Regions from separate parts of the Serratia montpellierensis genome, predicted to be linked through region 1. Evidence: riboswitches for the same ligand, from Rfam matches in the RefSeq annotation. Region 1 holds a riboswitch; each other region holds the start of a gene.

Region 1 (4,206 bases):
TCGGCGCGGCAGGTGACGGGGGAACTGAAACGCGGACCTTCGCCGGCTTCAAAGTACAGGCCGAGCCCCATGGCGTCGGGAATGGTGAGAATGTCGGAGAACAGGATGGCGGCGTCCAGCGCATAGCGGCGCAGCGGTTGCAGCGTGACCTCGCAGGCCAGCTCCGCGTTCTTGCACAGCGACATGAAATCACCGGCCTGGGCGCGGGTCGCCTTGTACTCCGGTAAATAACGACCGGCCTGGCGCATCATCCATACGGGGGTCACATCCACCGGCTGGCGCAACAGCGCGCGCAGGTAGCGATCGTTCTTCAACTCAGTCATTTATGGGGCTCCCTTAATAATCTGCCGGCCATTGTACATTATTCTGCCCGGCACAGCGCCACGGTGTCCTCAATCAACCGGCGCGCCACGGTGCCGGGCGGCGGCAACAGCGGCAGTTGGTCGTAGCGGTACCAGCCGGCGTTGAGCAGCTCTTTGGGGTCGTGACGAAGGTCACCCTGATGGTAATCGGCCATAAAGGCCATCATCAGCGAGTGCGGGAACGGCCAGGGTTGTGAGGTGACGTAACGCAGGTTCTTGATTTCGATATTGCTCTCTTCCATCACTTCACGCGCTACCGCCTGTTCCAGCGTTTCGCCTACTTCGACGAAGCCGGCCAGCACCGTGTGGATGCCACCGCGATGGCGCACGTGTTGCGCCAGCAGGATCTGATCGTCGCGCCGAATGGCGACGATCACGCAGGGCGCAATCTGCGGGTAATACCGTTCTTTGCAGTGGCCGCACAGGCAGGCGCTTTCGGAGCGGCTGAGGTGCATTTCATGGCCGCAATAACCACAGTAGCGATGAGAGCGGTAGAAATCCGCCAACTGAACGCCGCGCCCGGCAAGCTGGAACAGACCGCGATCCTGATCCAACAGCTGACGCACCGATCCCATCTCCCGCGGCATCGCCTGGCGCACCAGCCAAACCGGCGCCCCCTCCCATTCACCGATGGTGCGCGCCATGTGGCCCTGTAGCCCGAGGGCGGCGGCCGTCCCCGACGGCAATTCACCGTTCGGTAACCAAAGTTTGCTTTCATGGCTGACGATCCACCAGCCGTTTTCATTGCCCGTTAATGCAAGTTCCATATCGTTGTTGCACAACCTCAGCTTCACTGGCACTCTACAAATCGGCTTTGTTACATTTTAATAACTTACCGGTTACTTTTGTTACTTACACGGAGTCAAACATGCTCAACCGTTTGGAAAGGCTGACTCAGCGCGTTGGCGGTAGTAATGAATTAGTTGATCAATGGCTTCAAGCCCGCAAGCAGTTGCTGGTCGCCTACTGCACGCTGGTAGGCCTCAAACCGAATAAAGAAAAGCATACGCCGCTGAATGAAAAAGCGCTGGAGAACTTTTGCCACAACCTGGTGGATTACCTCTCCGCAGGGCATTTTCATATCTATGACAGAATTATCAAACAAGTGGAAGGCGCAGCCAGTCCGAAAATGTCGCTGGCGGTGAACATCTACCCCAAGCTGTGGGCCAATACCGAACAGATCATGGCGTTCCACGATCGCTATACCGAAGTGGATATCGATCAGGAGGTTTGTCTGGAATTCCACCAGGCCTTGTCGGATATCGGCGAAACGCTGGCGGCGCGCTTTGCGCTGGAAGATAAGCTGATCCAGTTGGAAGCGGAAGCCGCACAGCAACCGCTGCCGGACCAGGCGCTGGATCCGGCGCGTTAAAATTTTATAGTTTTTTTTCTTATCCCTCCTATACTGGGGGGCATCTTGTCGGAGTGCCTAGCGCCTGATTTGTTCATCGAATCAGCCAGGCTGAGACCGTTAATTCGGGATCCGCGGAACCTGATCGGGTTAATACCCGCGAAGGGAACAAGAGTAATCTATCGCCACAGGCACGGCCTTCCCCTTGCGGGTGCCCTGCCTTATCGGCCACCATCATTACTCCCTCCGAGCTCCAGACAAGCAACTTTCCCAATCCAACACACTGGTAGGAACTTGCTATGTCTAACGTTAATCCACCGCGCGCCCGTAAAGCGCAACGCGAAGCCGCTCAGCAGTTTATCGACACCCTGCAAGGCATGGCTTTCCCGAACTCACGTCGCATCTATCTCCAGGGCTCGCGCAGCGATATCCAGGTGCCGATGCGCGAAATTCAGCTCAGCCCGACCCTGCTCGGCGGCAGCAAAGACCACCCGCAGTATGAACCCAACGAGGCGATCCCGGTGTATGACACCGCCGGCCCCTACGGCGATCCGCAGGCCAAGCTCGACGTGCACGCCGGTCTGGCCAAGCTGCGCGCAGGCTGGATCGACGCGCGCGGCGATACCGCCACCCTAAGCGGCGCCAGCTCCGGCTTCACCCAACAGCGGCTGGCGGACGAGGGGTTGGATCACCTGCGCTTCGAGCATCTGCCGCTGCCGCGCAAAGCGCTGCCGGGCCAGCGCGTGACCCAGCTGCACTACGCCCGCGCCGGTATCGTCACCCCAGAGATGGAGTTCATCGCCATCCGTGAAAATATGGGGCGCGAACGCATTCGCGGCGAGGTGCTGCGCCACCAGCATCCGGGCCAGGGCTGGGGCGCCAACCTGCCGGACAACATCACGCCGGAGTTCGTGCGTCAGGAAGTGGCCGCCGGCCGCGCCATCATTCCCGCCAACATCAACCATCCGGAGGCGGAGCCGATGATCATCGGCCGCAATTTCCTGGTGAAGGTGAACGCCAATATCGGCAACTCGGCGGTCACGTCGTCGATCGAAGAAGAGGTGGAGAAGTTGGTGTGGTCCACCCGCTGGGGCGCGGACACCGTGATGGATCTCTCCACCGGCCGCTATATTCACGAAACCCGCGAGTGGATCCTGCGCAACAGCCCGGTGCCCATCGGCACCGTGCCGATCTACCAGGCGCTGGAGAAGGTCAACGGCGTGGCGGAAAACCTCACCTGGGAGATGTTCCGCGATACGCTGCTGGAACAGGCGGAGCAAGGGGTCGACTACTTCACCATCCACGCCGGCGTGCTGCTGCGCTACGTGCCGATGACCGCCAAACGCCTGACCGGCATCGTGTCACGCGGTGGCTCGATCATGGCCAAATGGTGTCTGTCGCACCATCAGGAAAACTTCCTCTATCAGCATTTCCGTGAAATCTGCGAGATCTGCGCCGCCTACGACGTTTCGCTGTCGCTCGGCGACGGCCTGCGCCCCGGCTCGATTCAGGACGCCAACGACGAAGCCCAGTTCGCCGAACTGCATACGCTGGGCGAGCTGACCAAAATTGCCTGGGAATACGACGTGCAGGTGATGATCGAAGGCCCGGGCCACGTGCCGATGCAGATGATCCGCCGCAACATGACCGAAGAGCTGGAACACTGCCACGAAGCGCCGTTCTACACTCTCGGCCCGCTGACCACCGATATCGCACCGGGCTATGACCATTTCACCTCCGGCATCGGCGCGGCAATGATCGGCTGGTTCGGCTGCGCCATGCTGTGTTACGTCACGCCGAAAGAGCACCTCGGCCTGCCGAACAAAGAGGACGTCAAGCAGGGCCTGATCACCTACAAGATCGCCGCTCACGCCGCCGATCTGGCCAAGGGCCATCCGGGCGCGCAGATCCGCGATAACGCCATGTCCAAGGCACGTTTCGAATTCCGCTGGGAAGATCAGTTCAATCTGGCACTCGATCCGGCCACCGCGCGCGCCTATCACGACGAAACCCTGCCGCAGGAATCCGGCAAGGTCGCCCACTTCTGCTCGATGTGCGGGCCGAAATTCTGCTCGATGAAGATTTCGCAGGAGGTGCGCGACTACGCCGCCGCCCAGGAGGCCGCCAAACCGATAGAAGTGCAGCTGACCGGCATGGAGAAAATGTCCGCCGAGTTCCGCGCCCGCGGCAGCGAGCTGTATCACAGCGCCGGCGCCGGCACCCTGCAAGAGGAGACAAGCAATGACTGATATCACGACCCCCTTCCCGGCTACGCCCCACAAGCTGGGGCTTTACCCGGTCGTCGACAGCGTGGAATGGATCGCTCGCCTGCTGGAGGCCGGCGTCACCACGATCCAGCTGCGCATCAAGGATCTGCCTGACGAGCAGGTCGAAGAGGATATCGCTGCCGCCATCGCGCTGGGCCAGCGTTATCAGGCACGGCTGTTCATCAACGACTACTGGCGGCTGGCGATCAAGCACGGCGCCTACGGC
Region 2 (4,206 bases), on a different contig from region 1:
GGCGCGCCTGCTGAACCGCGTGCATCACCTGATGCGCACCGGCGATCGCCTGCCGCGCGTGAGCGAAAGCGCCAACGTAATGGAAGCGATGCTGGAGCTGAGCCGCACCGGGCTCGGGTTAGTGGCGGTCTGCGACGCGCAGCAGCGGGTGGTGGGCGTGTTCACCGACGGCGACCTGCGCCGCTGGCTGGTGAAGGGCAACAGCCTGCAGGATCCGCTCAGCCCGGCGATCACCCGCCCCGGCTATCGGCTGCCGGAGCAGTGGCGCGCCGGGGAGGCGCTGGAAGCGCTGCACGAACAGCACATCAGCGCGGCTCCGGTAGTCGATATGGACGGCGTGCTGGTGGGGGCGCTCAACCTGCACGATCTGCATCAGGCCGGCATCGGCTGATCAACGCCGGGGGCACCATCACCGGTGCCCCCGGTCAGATCATTTCCAGTCGGGATTGTTCTCGAACTGCTGCTTCAGCAGCGCTTTCATGTCGTCATTCGGCTTGCCGAGCCACTGGTACTTGGCATACTTCTTCGGATGATCGACGGCTTCCGGCCGATCTTCCACTTCCACCCGCACGCCCCAGGCCTGGGATTTGTCCGCGCTGAACGCCACGATCAAAAAGTTGTTGCCGCAGTCGTGCGGCTTGCACAGGTTGCCGACCAGATACTCTTTGCCCTTCCAGTTCAGATTCTGCGCCGGCGTAGAGGTGCCGACGCCCTTGCGCGCCCAGCCCGGCATCCGCGCCTGGCCTTTCACCATGTTTTGCCAGCTGGCCTGATACCCCGGCTGCTGAATCAAATCCGACGTGGTGACGATCTGCTGGGCAAAGCTGCCCGCGCTGAAGCTGAGCAGTGCGCCGAAGAGGGCGCAACGCAGCGCCTGGTGTCCCGTCATAGTCCTTCTCCCTAGGTTAAATCAGGTTTCGCCCGTCAAACCGGGCCTGAACTAGTCAGACCACGGTTGCGGCAAAAAGTTGACTCACCACCAGGCGTGAAAATGATGCACCGGCCCGATGCCGTGCCCCACTTCCAGCGTGTCCGCCTGTTGCAGCGCTTGTTGCAGGTAGTCCTTGGCGGCGGCCACCGTGGCCGCCCAATCGGCATGGCGCGGGCGCAGCGCCGCCAGCGCGGCCGAGAGCGTGCAACCTGTGCCGTGGGTATGGCGGGTGGCGACGCGCGGCGCGGTAAAGCGCTGCTCGCCTTCTGCGGTAAACAGCCAGTCCGGGCTCTCGCTTTCGCTCAGGTGGCCGCCCTTCATCAGCACCGCCCGGCAGCCCATCGCCAGCAGCGCCCGCCCCTGCTCGCGCATCTGCGCTTCATCTTCCGCCGGCGCGCACGCCAGCAGCGCCGCCGCTTCCGGCAGGTTCGGCGTAATGATCGATACCAGCGGCAACAGCTCGCGCCGGATAGACGCCACCGCCTCCGGCGCCAGCAACGGATCGCCGCTTTTCGCCAGCATCACGGTGTCCAACACCACGAATTCCGGACGGTAATGGCGCAGCCGTTCGGCTACCGCCTGCACGATGTCGGCGTTGGCCAGCATGCCGATCTTGACGCTGTCGATACGCACGTCGCTGAACACCGAGTCCAGCTGCGCGGCGACGAACGCCGGATCGATGTAATACACCGACTGTACGCCGCGGGTATTCTGCGCTACCAGCGCGGTGATCACCGAGGTGCCGTAGGCGCCAAGCGCCGAGAAAGCCTTCAAATCGGCCTGAATGCCGGCGCCGCCGCTGGGATCGGTGCCGGCGATGGTCAGGGCGTTAATGCGTTTCATCACAGATCCTCCCCACGCAGCTGATACAGGGCATCGAGAAACGCCGGCGTAAAGCTGCCCGGCCCGGCGGCCTGCCTGGCCGCGAGGCCACCGCAGTGAGACATCACTCGGCAGGCGGTCGCCACGTTATCCAGGCGATCGCCCGGCAGGGCGCAAAACGCCGCCGCCACCGCCGACAGCGCGCAGCCGGTGCCCACCACCCGCGTCATCAGCGGGGAACCGCCTTCGATCGCCCAGTCGCGCTGGCCGTCGGTGACGTAATCCACCGCGCCGGTGACCGCCACCACCGCGCCGCTGCGCTGCGCCAGCTCACGCGCGGCGGGCAATGCCGCCAGCGAATCGTCGCCGCTGTCCACGCCGCGGCCGCTGGCCAGCAACCCGCTGAGCGCCATGATTTCCGAGGCGTTGCCGCGTATCGCCGCCGGTTTCTCGTCCAGCAGCTGTTTGGCGAAGGCGGTGCGGTAGGAGAGCGCGCCGACCGCCACCGGATCCAGCGTCCAGGGCTTGCCGGCCTGATTGGCGGCGGCCACCGCCGCCCGCATCGATTCGGCGCGCAGCGCATTGAGGGTACCGACGTTGATCAGCAGGCCGTCGGCCAGCGCGCTGAACTGTGCCGCCTCTTGCGGCTCCACTACCATCGCCGGGGAAGCGCCGAGCGCCAGCAACACGTTGGCGGTCAGCGATTGCACCACTTCGTTGGTCAGGCAGTGGATCAGCGGAGGCCGCTGTTGGAATTGGGTCAGACAGGCCGCGGCGCGGGCGCCGGGTAGTGCATCAGGTCGAGCGATCATATTCCTCCCAACCGGCGTTCAAGAAGGCGGCGCCGGCTGGGCGGCCGTGACTTCCCTACGCTGGCATTATCCAGATCAGGTAATACGGGTATTTCTCAGCCTTCACGTAGAAGGGCACCCCGAGTCATGAAAATCAATAGGTTGTGATCAACGTTGCGTTAATCCCTGCAGGGGATCATGCCAGCGGCGGCGCGGACAAACAAGCGAATAAATAGGCTCAGCGGGCATACGCTGCACAATGCGCTATAGTGAGCACAAACCACCGGGAGATGCCATGCAGATAAGACCCTACCAAGAGACCGATCGCCCCTTCCTGCGCACGCTGTACCTGGCGTCGCGCAAGGCGGCGTTCGGCTGGCGCGATACCTCAAACTATCAGTTGGAAGATTTCGACGGCGCGACGCTGGGCGAAGCGATTTGGGTGGCGGAAGACGGCGGCACGCTGCTGGGATTCGTCTCCGTCTACCGCGAAGACAACTTCATTCATAACCTGTATGTCGATCCCCATCAGCCGCCGCGCGGCGTCGGCAGTGCGCTGCTGCAGGCGGCGGAAGCTACCTTCACCGCTACCGGCTCGCTGAAATGCCTGGTGAAGAATGAAAAGGCGCTGGCGTTCTACCGCAAACACGGCTGGCGCATCATCTCTACCGGCAACGACGGCGAAGAAGATTATTACCTGATGCATTCGCCGGCCCGCTAACGCCGCCTTTCCCGTCACAGAACTCATTAATGATAATGGATTTCATTATCATTTAAGCATACCCTTCCTTGTCTCTCTCAATGAACTTGGCAAGGAAGGTTATGCAATACCAAACGGATACACGCTTCCCCGATGCCGCGGCGGCGGACTACGATCGCCGCATTCTGACCCTGGTGCCCGGCTATCAGTTTGCCCAGGCGCTGCTGACGGCGACGCTCGCGCAGACGCTGCCGAATGACACCACGCTGTTGCTGGCCGGTTGCGGCACCGGCAGCGAACTGACGGCGCTGGCCGCCGCCAACGCCAGCTGGCGTTTCAGCGCCGTGGAACCCTCCGCCGGCATGCTGGCGGCCGCACGCGCCAAGGCCGAAGCAGCGGGTTATGCACAACGGGTGAGTTTCCAACCCACCTTGCTGCAACAAGCGCCGCAAACCCGCCACGATGCGGCGGTGTGCTCATTGGTGCTGCACTTTATCGCCGACGATGGCGCCAAACTGGATTTCCTGCAGCAGTTGGCGCAGCGCCTCTCCCCCGCCGCACCGCTGCTGCTGTTCGACTATCAACCGGATGGCCTGCCCGCCAGCCACTACCAACATTGGCTGCAAAGCGCCGGGCATTCGGCGGCGCAGGCGCAGGAGGTGATCGAACGCACCCGCCGCAACTGGCACCCGATGGCAGCGGCGCGCAGCCGTCTCCTCCTGGCGGAAAGCGGCTTCACCGCGCCTCAGCAGTTGTGCGGTGCGCTGGGCTTCCAGCTTTCACTGCTCCACCGCCGTCGCTGAGGGCGGCATCCCGCGCAGCGTCAGCCGCCAAAACAGCAACGCGCTCAGGCTGACGCCCGCCCCCAGCCAGCAGACGCCGCTCCAGCCCGCCCAGGCGTACATATGGGTGCCGGCAAAGGCGCCCAGCCCACTGCCGACGGCGTAAAACAGCATATAGCA
Region 3 (4,206 bases), on a different contig from region 1:
GGCCAGGAAGGAATAACCATTCAAACCTGCGGCAAGCTCACCCCGCCAGCGCGCGCCAATTGCGCCAACAGCGCCGTTTGAAACGCCTCGTCGTGTACCGCCGCGTGGGGTTCGAGGCGCTGCTGATGGTGCCAATAGCCGCCGGACGCCAAGGCCTGCGGTTCATCGCTGCTCACCAGCCACGCCTGCGTCACATGCCCCAGCGCCAGATCGTCGGGCGCGTCCGCGCCGCCCATTTTTGTCGGCACCCAACCGGGATCGACCGCGCTGCTGATCACGTCAGGCCACAGGCGCGCCACGGCGGCGGCCAGCGCGGTGACGAACAGTTTGCTGTCCGAATAAGAGCCTGCGGCGCCGCCAAGCCAATCCACGCCGTTCAGTTCCGCCACGCCGTCAAAGTGCATGCTGCTGCTCAGGTAGACGATACGCGTGGGGCGTTCGATCAGGGCCGTCAGCAGATAGGGCGCTATGACGTTCACCGGCATCACCTGCGGCCCGGTAAACATGCCGGCATTGTGGATCACCGCGTCCGGACGACCGAGGCGATTGACCTGCTCGGCAAGCTGCCGGATCTGCTGTACATCGGACAGATCGCCGATCGTCGCCTGAGCGCCGCGATCCAACAGATCGCGCACCGCGTCCAGACGGCCGGGCTCACGCGCATGCAGAATCACCTGATGCCCTTCGTCCAACAGCGTTTGCGCGGCGGCGCGGCCCAGCCCGTCTACCGAACCGGTAATGAAAATGCGTGACATGCCACTCCTCCGTTTAGCGCCAGCCGAGCGCCGGCGCGACATGGGTTAAAATCGATTCGATGACGTGGGCGTTGTAATCCACGCCCAGCTGGTTAGGCACGGTCAGCAGCAGCGTATCCGCTTCGGCAATGGCCTCGTCCTGTGCCAGCTGCTTGATCAGCACGTCCGGCTCGGCGGCATAGCTGCGGCCGAAAATCGCTCGGGTCTGCGCGTCGATATACCCCAGCTGATCGCCCTCCTTGCCGCCGCCGCCGAAGTAGTTGCGATCCCGCTGGTCCACCAGCGCGAAGATGCTGCGGCTCACGGAAACCCGTGGCTCGTGCGCGTGGCCGGCCTCTTGCCAGGCGGCGCGGTAGGCGCGGATCTGCTTGGCCTGCTGGATGTGGAAGGGTTCGCCGGTCTCGTCGTTCTTGAGCGTCGAGCTTTGCAGGTGCATGCCGAGCTTCGCCGCCCAGACGGCGGTGGCATTGGAACCGGCGCCCCACCAGATGCGGTCGCGCAGCCCGGCGGAAAACGGCTCCGGCCGCAGCAGCCCGGGCGGATTCGGGAACATCGGCTGCGGATTGGGTTCGGCGAACCCTTCGCCGCGCAGCGCTTCCAGGAACACTTCGGTATGGCGGCGGGCCATGTCTGCGTCGGTCTCGCCGTCGGCCGGGGCATAGCCGAAATAGCGCCAGCCATCGATCACCTGCTCCGGCGAGCCGCGGCTGATGCCGAGCTGCAGCCGCCCGCCGGCGATCAGATCCGCCGCGCCGGCGTCTTCGACCATGTACAGCGGATTTTCATAACGCATGTCGATCACGCCGGTGCCGATCTCGATGCGTTGGGTTTTGGCGCCGATGGCGGCCAGCAGTGGGAACGGCGACCCCAGTTGGCGCGCGAAATGGTGTACGCGAAAATAGGCGCCGTCCGCCCCCAGATCTTCGGCGGCGACCGCCAGATCGATAGACTGCAGCAGCGCATCCGCCGCGGAACGGGTGCCGGACTGGGCGGAAGGCGACCAGTGGCCAAACGAGAGAAAACCAATTTTTTTCATCGGGAATCGTCCTCAAAGGCAAAATCATCGGCCTACAGTGACAAAAATCGCGCGCTCTGCGCCAGCAAAATCGCCCCCGATCGCACTAAACGAACCGATTGCCGCCGCGCCGCCCGGCGATTGTAATCAAAAAACAAATGTCGTATAACAAGCAGCTCCGAGGGGTGTCCTGTTACGGGCTGAGATGGCGCAAGCCGAACCCTTTGAACCTGATCTGGGTCATGCCAGCGAAGGGACGGTTAGGCAACAACGCTCTCACCCGTTGCCTGTTCATACCCCAGCGTGCCCGGATCTCCACTGACTCAAGGAGGTCCCATGTCCATCACTACCCTGTTCGAAAGCGGTCTTTACGGCCGGCTGCGCCACCATGCCGGCAGCCACTGGCAAGATTACGTCGATCACCCGTTTCTGCAGCAGCTGGCCGCCGGCACCTTGCCTGAACGCGCTTTTCGCCGCTACCTGACCCAGGACTATCTGTTCCTGCTGCACTTCGCCCGCGCCTACGCGCTGCTGGTCAGCAAGCTGCGCACCCTGCCGGAGATGCGCGCCGCCACCGCCTCGCTCAACGGCATCGTCGCCGAACTGCCGCTGCACGTGGCCTACTGCGCCGAATGGGGGTTGAGCGAAGCGCAGATCGCCGCCCAGCCGGAAGCGGCGGAGACCATGAACTACACCCGTTACGTGCTGGATATCGGCCATGCCGGCGACGCCCTCGACCTGCTGGCCGGCCTGCTGCCCTGCGTGGCCGGCTATGCCGAAATCGGCCTGCGGCTGCTGCACGATCCCGCCACCAAGATGGAGGGCAATCCTTACGCCTCCTGGATCCGCAACTACGGCGACGAGGGCTATCTGGCCGGCGTGCGTGCCGCCATCGAGCTGCTCGAGACCGTCGGCCACCAGCGCGGCGCGCAAAGCCGCCTCACCGAGCTGGCGCAGATTTTCACCACCGCCACCCAGCTGGAATCGGCATTTTGGCAGATGGGGCTGAACGCTTCATGATCTCCCCGCTTCTCCCGCCCGGCATCCAGGTGCGGGATCTCAGCCTGCGTTTCGGTCAGCAAATCGTCTTCGACCGGCTGAGCTTCGACATCGCCGGCGGCAGCTTCGTCGCCCTGCTCGGCGCCAGCGGCGCCGGCAAAACCAGCCTGCTGAAGATCATCGCCGGCCTGGCGCAGGCCAGTTCGGGTACGGTGACCGGCAGCGACGGTTTGCCGATCGCCGGGCGCATCGCCTACATGGGGCAAAAAGACCTGCTCTACCCGTGGCTGACCGTCGAAGAGAACGTCGCCCTCGGCTCGCGGCTGCGCGGCGAAGTGGCGGATCGGGCGTGGGTGGCGCATCTGCTCGAACGCGTAGGCCTGGCCGCGCATGGCCGCAGCCTGCCCGCCGCGCTGTCCGGCGGCATGCGCCAGCGCGCCGCCATCGCCCGCACGCTCTACGAACGCCAGCCGATCGTGCTGATGGACGAACCCTTCTCCGCATTGGACGCCATTACCCGCACCGAGATCCAAAGCCTGGCCGCCGAACTGCTGGCGCAAAACACTGTGCTGCTGATCACCCACGATCCGATGGAGGCCTGCCGCCTGAGCCACCGGCTGCTGGTACTGTCGCCCTGGCCGCTGGGCCTCGACGATACCCACCGTATCAGCGGGCAACCGCCGCGCGCGCCGGATGACGCCGACCTGCTGAAAAGCCAGGCCGAGCTGCTGCAACAGCTGGTGAGGGCCGCGCAATGAAGATTGCCAAAGAGCGTGGGCTTACCCGCCTGCGGCGTGGGCTGACGGTGTTTGCCGGGCTGCTGCTGCTGTGGTGGCTGGCGGCGCAAAGCGGCATTCCGGCCTTTCTGCTGCCCACGCCGAGCACGGTGGCGCAGGCACTGTGGGACGGGCGCGGCTATCTCGCCTGGCACACGCTGGTCACGGCTTCGGAGATCGTCAGCGGGCTGGTGCTGGGCGTGATGCTCGGCGCGGCGCTGGCGCTGTGCATGATCTTCTCGCCGCGGCTGCAGCGCTGGCTGATGCCGCTGGTGCTCACCAGCCAGGCGATACCGGTGTTCGCCCTGGCGCCGCTGCTGGTGCTGTGGTTCGGCTTCGGCATGAGCGCCAAGGTGGCGATGGCGGTGCTGGTGATTTTCTTCCCGGTGGTGTCGGCCTTTTTCGACGGGCTGCGCCGGGTCAACAACGACTATCTCGATCTGGCGCGCACGATGCGCGCTTCGCGCTGGGCGCAGCTGCGGCACGTGCGGCTGATGGCGGCGCTGCCGGCCTTCGGCTCCGGCCTGCGCATGGCCGCCGCCGTCGCGCCGATCGGCGCCATCATCGGCGAATGGGTCGGCTCGGCCGAAGGTCTGGGCTACGTGATGCTTAACGCCAACGCGCGCATGCAGACCGACGTCTGCTTCGCCGCGCTGTTTAT
Region 4 (4,206 bases), on a different contig from region 1:
TCCAACACCTTCAGCGCATAGGGTACCGCCATCAGCGCATTGGTGAGGATCACCAGCGCATAGGGCGACTGCGGCAGCCCGATCGTATCGCTCAGCAGCAGGAAGAAGCCGGTGGCCAGCACGATGCCCGGCATCGCCAGGATCACCATGCCGCTCAGCTCCAGCGCCTGGCCGCCGCGCAGCTGCTGCCGCAGCTTCAGCTCGCGGCTGCTCCACAGCAGCATCATCGTGAGCGCCACGCACAGCAGCCCGGCGCCGAGGGCGATGCGCAGCGACGTGAACAGCGCCTGCCACAGCACCGGCTGGCGCAGCACGCTGACGACGGCCTGATTGGCGCCGTCGGCGATCACCGCCAGCAGAGGCGGCAGCAGCAGGAGCAGCGCGGCGGCGATCAGCAGAAAATCGCCGACGCGTCGCCACCGGCTGTCTTCCGGGTTGCGCCAGCGTTGGGCGTGGGTATGGCCCACCGGCAGCGCCTGGCTCAGGCGCTGGCTGATCAACACCAGCCCCAGACAACAGCTTAACTGGATCAGCGCCAGCATGGCGGCGCGGCCCAGATCGTAGTCGTAACTCAGCGCCTGGTAGATCGCCAGTTCGATGGTGGTGGCCTGCGGTCCGCCGCCCAGCGATAGCACGGTGGCGAAGCTGGCGAAGCACAGCATAAAAATCAACGCGCCGCTCGGCAGGATCTGGCGGCGCAGCGCCGGCCATTCGACGAAGCGGAACTGCTGCCAGCCGCTCATACCCAGTTGGGCGGCCAGCTGGCGCTGCTCCACCGGAATGTTCTCCAGCGCCTGCAGCAACAGGCGGGTGGCCAGCGGCAGGTTAAAGAACAGGTGCGCCAGCAGAATGCCCTGCAGCCCGTAGGGCGAGAAGCCATACTCGACGCCCAGCCAGCCGCACAGCGTCGCCAGCCAGCCCTGGCGGCCATAGACGCTGAGCAGGCCGAACACCGCCACCAACACCGGCAGCACCAGCGTCATGGCGCACAGCCGCAGCAGCAGCTGCCGGCCGGGGAAACGGCGGCGATAGAGCGCACGCGCCAGCAGAACGGCGGGCAGCACCGAAATCAGCGCCGACAACAGCGCCTGCCAGAAGGTGAAGCGCACCACGTGCCACAGGTAGCTGTCCTGCCACAGGCCGCGCCAGTCGCTGTCCGGCGCATGGCGCCACAGCGAGCCCATCGCCAGCGCGGCGACCAGCAGGATCACGCCGGCGGCCAGCAGCCCCGGCCAGAGCCAGCGGGGGATCAACGGCTGACGGCAGTTTGCCATGCCCGGATCCAACCACCGCGTTGTGTGGCCACCTCTTCGGCGCTGTATTGCAGCGCGGTATGCGGTACGTTCATCTGCTCAAAGCCGACGGGCAGTGGGGTGTTGATCACCGGATACATCCAGTTGCCGGTCGGGATGGTGTTCTGGAACGCCGGCGTCACCATGAACTGCATGAAGCGCTCCGCCAGCTCAGGCTGTTTGGCGGCCTTCAGCTTGCCCGCCACTTCCACCTGCAGGTAGTGACCTTCACTGAACATGGCGGCGGCATAGAGATCTTTTTTCTCTGCGATCAGGTGATAGGCGGGAGAGGTGGTGTAGCTGAGCACCAGATCGCCTTCGCCTTTCAGGAACAGGCCGTAGGCCTCGCTCCAGCCTTTGGTGACGGTGACGGTCTTTTTCGCTAACTGCTGCCAGGCGGCCGGCGCCTTGTCGCCATACACTTTTTGCATCCACAGCAGCAGGCCGAGGCCCGGCGTGCTGGTGCGGGGATCTTCGTAAATCACCTTCCAGTTGCGATCGCTGCTGATCAGCTCCTGCAGGCTTTTTGGCGGGTTCTTCAGTTTTTCTTTGTTGTAGACGAAGGCGAAGTATCCGTAGTCGTAAGGCACGAAGGTCGTATCCTGCCAGCCGCCCGGCACCGTCAGTTTGGCGGTGTCGACGCCGCTCGGCGCGAACAGGCCGGTTTGCTGCGCCGCCTGCAACAGGTTATTGTCTAACCCCAGCACCACGTCGGCGGCGCTGTTCTTGCCCTCCATGCGCAGGCGGTTCAGCAGCGAGACGCCGTCTTCCAGCGCGACGAACTTCAGTTCACAGTCGCACTCGGCTTCGAAGGCTTTTTTCACCGCCGGGCCTGGGCCCCAGTCGGCGGCGAAGGAATCGTAGGTGTATACCGTCAGCGTCGGCTTGGCGAACACCGGCGCGGCGCACAGCAGCAATAAGCAGGGCAGATATTTTTTGACCACGTTGCACTCCTGAAAAATAAGGGGGCAAGGGCATCTGAGGGGGCGAGGCGGCGTCGCCGGTTCGCTGGGCTCAAATCCCTCCGCCGGTATTGACCGGATCAGGTTCGACGGGTGTGCTCTCAGCGGAAAATCGGGCTTATCACACGGCCCTATTCTCCGCACCCCGTTGAGACGGCGCTATTGTAAAGATTAACCGACCTGGGCGAAAGGCGCTTATGCCTCCGGCGGGGCAAACCAGGCGGACTTGAAGTCGAACCAGCCCAGGGTGTTCATCCGCACGCCGCGCATGCTGCGCTGGCCGTGCAGCTGCAGCCAGTGGTGGAACAGCGGATGCAGCTGGTGGTTGCTGACCAGGCGCCGGCAGAACTCGGCCAGCGGCAAGCGGTTGGCGCGCCACAGCGCCGCATCCTCCGCCAGATCCTCGTTCATGCAGTGCTGCATCAGCGGCAGTTCGTACAGCGTGGCGAACAGCGAAAACTCCAACGGCAGATAGAAGTTGGCGCTGCCGAGCCACAGATCGCTGCGCGCGTCGCCCTGGTGCCAGGTGGCGTAATCCACGCTTTGCACGATCAGGCGGATGCCGTGCTGCGCCAGCAGCGGTTCGATCGCCTGGCGAATGGCGTGAAACTCCGAATGCTCATTGAAGTGGGTCATCGTCAGTTCGGTCAGGCCCGCGGGTTTGGGCTGCTGCGCCAGCGTGCGGTTGTGGTGCCAACGCGGCAGCAGGCCGTACGCCGGCGACCAATAGCGCTGGTAGAGCGGCCCGGCGTGGCTCAGCAGCGAAATGGGGTTGATCAATTCGCACAGCCAACTGCGAATGGCAGGATCGGCCGCTAATGGGGATCGCTGATCGAACAGCAGGAAATAACAGCCTTCTTCCAGCCGGCTTTCCAGCTCGCTGTTGCCGGTTTCATTGCCCTGCAGCTGCACGCCGGAGTGCACCAGCTCTTCGGAGAATTCCGGCAGCACCCAGATATTGACCTCATCAATAAGCGCCCGGTAGCCGAAATAGTCGTCGAAGGCGTGGATCTTCATCTGGCTGGGAAGGTTGCGCACCACGCGGTAGGGGCCGGTGCCGACCGGATGGCGGGCGAAATCCGGCAGTTCGCGCCATTCGTGCGGTAGGATCATGGCCTGCACGCTGCCCAGCAGCCAGGGCAGCCAGTGATCGGGGCTGCGCAGATGCACGTGATAACGAACGGCGTCGGCGAGGTGACGCTCTCGATATGCGAGAACAGCGGTTGCGAGGTGAGACGCGAGAGGGAAGTGATGACGTCTGCCATCTCCAGCTCGCGGCCATGATGAAAATGGATTGCCGGGCGCAGATAAAACCGCCAGTGCAGCGGCGTCAGCGCCTGCCAATGGTGAGACAGATCGGATTCCAGTTCCCCGTTTTCCTCATTTATGCGCGTCAGGCCGTTGAAGATCTGGCGCGCCAAATGGGTCTCCGAACGCCGCAGCGCCGAGCCGGGCAGCAGGTTGTACAGCTGCCGGTAGTAGAGCACCCGCAGGATGTGTTTACCCTGGCGGAAGCTGCGACCCAGCTGCGACAGCAGCATCTGGCGCACCACGTTTTTGTCGCCCACCAACTGCACCAGCTGATCGATGCGGTCCTGCTCCAGCAGCTCCTCGGCCCGCTGTTGCTGCAGCGCCAGGCCGGTGTAGTGGAAGGTAAGCCGTGAACGCTTGCCGCGCCCCGACTCCGCCTGCCAGGTGAGCCAGCCTTCCCGCTGCATGGCGCTCAGCAGGGAGCGCACGTGGCGCCGCGAGCAGCTGAGCACCTCCGCCAGATCCTGCAGCGTGGTGTCAGTGGTTTCACCGTGACAGCGCTGCCACAGGCGGATGAACTGTTGCTGCAATCTGGACGTGGACATAAAAGAGGAACGCTCCCGCCTCAACTCGTCAATTTATCTTTCCCTATATTACGCCGATAATTTTCATCAATGAAAGGGGAGGGCGTAATCATGAAA

What was found. Region 1 has a riboswitch for thiamine pyrophosphate ahead of thiC (phosphomethylpyrimidine synthase ThiC). Riboswitches for the same ligand answer to the same signal wherever they lie in the genome.
Region 2: it holds a riboswitch for thiamine pyrophosphate, as region 1 does, so the genes downstream of both, thiM (hydroxyethylthiazole kinase) here and thiC (phosphomethylpyrimidine synthase ThiC) in region 1, are expected to answer to the same signal.
Region 3: it holds a riboswitch for thiamine pyrophosphate, as region 1 does, so the genes downstream of both, tenA (thiaminase II) here and thiC (phosphomethylpyrimidine synthase ThiC) in region 1, are expected to answer to the same signal.
Region 4: it holds a riboswitch for thiamine pyrophosphate, as region 1 does, so the genes downstream of both, thiB (thiamine ABC transporter substrate binding subunit) here and thiC (phosphomethylpyrimidine synthase ThiC) in region 1, are expected to answer to the same signal.

The regions. Positions count from the first base shown of each region.
Region 1 is NZ_VOSN01000004.1:243,008-247,213, reverse strand. It holds gene hemE (uroporphyrinogen decarboxylase) at 1-323, opposite strand, end outside; gene nudC (NAD(+) diphosphatase) at 362-1,129, opposite strand; gene FUU19_RS05320 (Rsd/AlgQ family anti-sigma factor) at 1,231-1,734, shown strand; TPP riboswitch at 1,774-1,898, shown strand; gene thiC (phosphomethylpyrimidine synthase ThiC) at 2,013-3,962, shown strand; gene thiE (thiamine phosphate synthase) at 3,955-4,206, shown strand, end outside.
Region 2 is NZ_VOSN01000011.1:99,189-103,394, forward strand. It holds gene gutQ (arabinose-5-phosphate isomerase GutQ) at 1-391, shown strand, start outside; gene FUU19_RS11785 (inhibitor of vertebrate lysozyme family protein) at 431-889, opposite strand; gene thiD (bifunctional hydroxymethylpyrimidine kinase/phosphomethylpyrimidine kinase) at 974-1,774, opposite strand; gene thiM (hydroxyethylthiazole kinase) at 1,774-2,565, opposite strand; TPP riboswitch at 2,601-2,697, opposite strand; gene FUU19_RS11800 (GNAT family N-acetyltransferase) at 2,840-3,265, shown strand; gene FUU19_RS11805 (class I SAM-dependent methyltransferase) at 3,367-4,047, shown strand; gene FUU19_RS11810 (MFS transporter) at 4,024-4,206, opposite strand, start outside.
Region 3 is NZ_VOSN01000013.1:875,686-879,891, forward strand. It holds gene FUU19_RS15925 (SDR family NAD(P)-dependent oxidoreductase) at 21-755, opposite strand; gene FUU19_RS15930 (LLM class flavin-dependent oxidoreductase) at 769-1,791, opposite strand; TPP riboswitch at 1,942-2,044, shown strand; gene tenA (thiaminase II) at 2,107-2,790, shown strand; gene FUU19_RS15940 (ABC transporter ATP-binding protein) at 2,787-3,527, shown strand; gene FUU19_RS15945 (ABC transporter permease) at 3,524-4,206, shown strand, end outside.
Region 4 is NZ_VOSN01000002.1:440,256-444,461, forward strand. It holds gene thiP (thiamine/thiamine pyrophosphate ABC transporter permease ThiP) at 1-1,274, opposite strand, end outside; gene thiB (thiamine ABC transporter substrate binding subunit) at 1,250-2,236, opposite strand; TPP riboswitch at 2,294-2,412, opposite strand; partial or broken gene sgrR (HTH-type transcriptional regulator SgrR) at 2,450-4,110, opposite strand; gene sgrT (glucose uptake inhibitor SgrT) at 4,201-4,206, shown strand, end outside.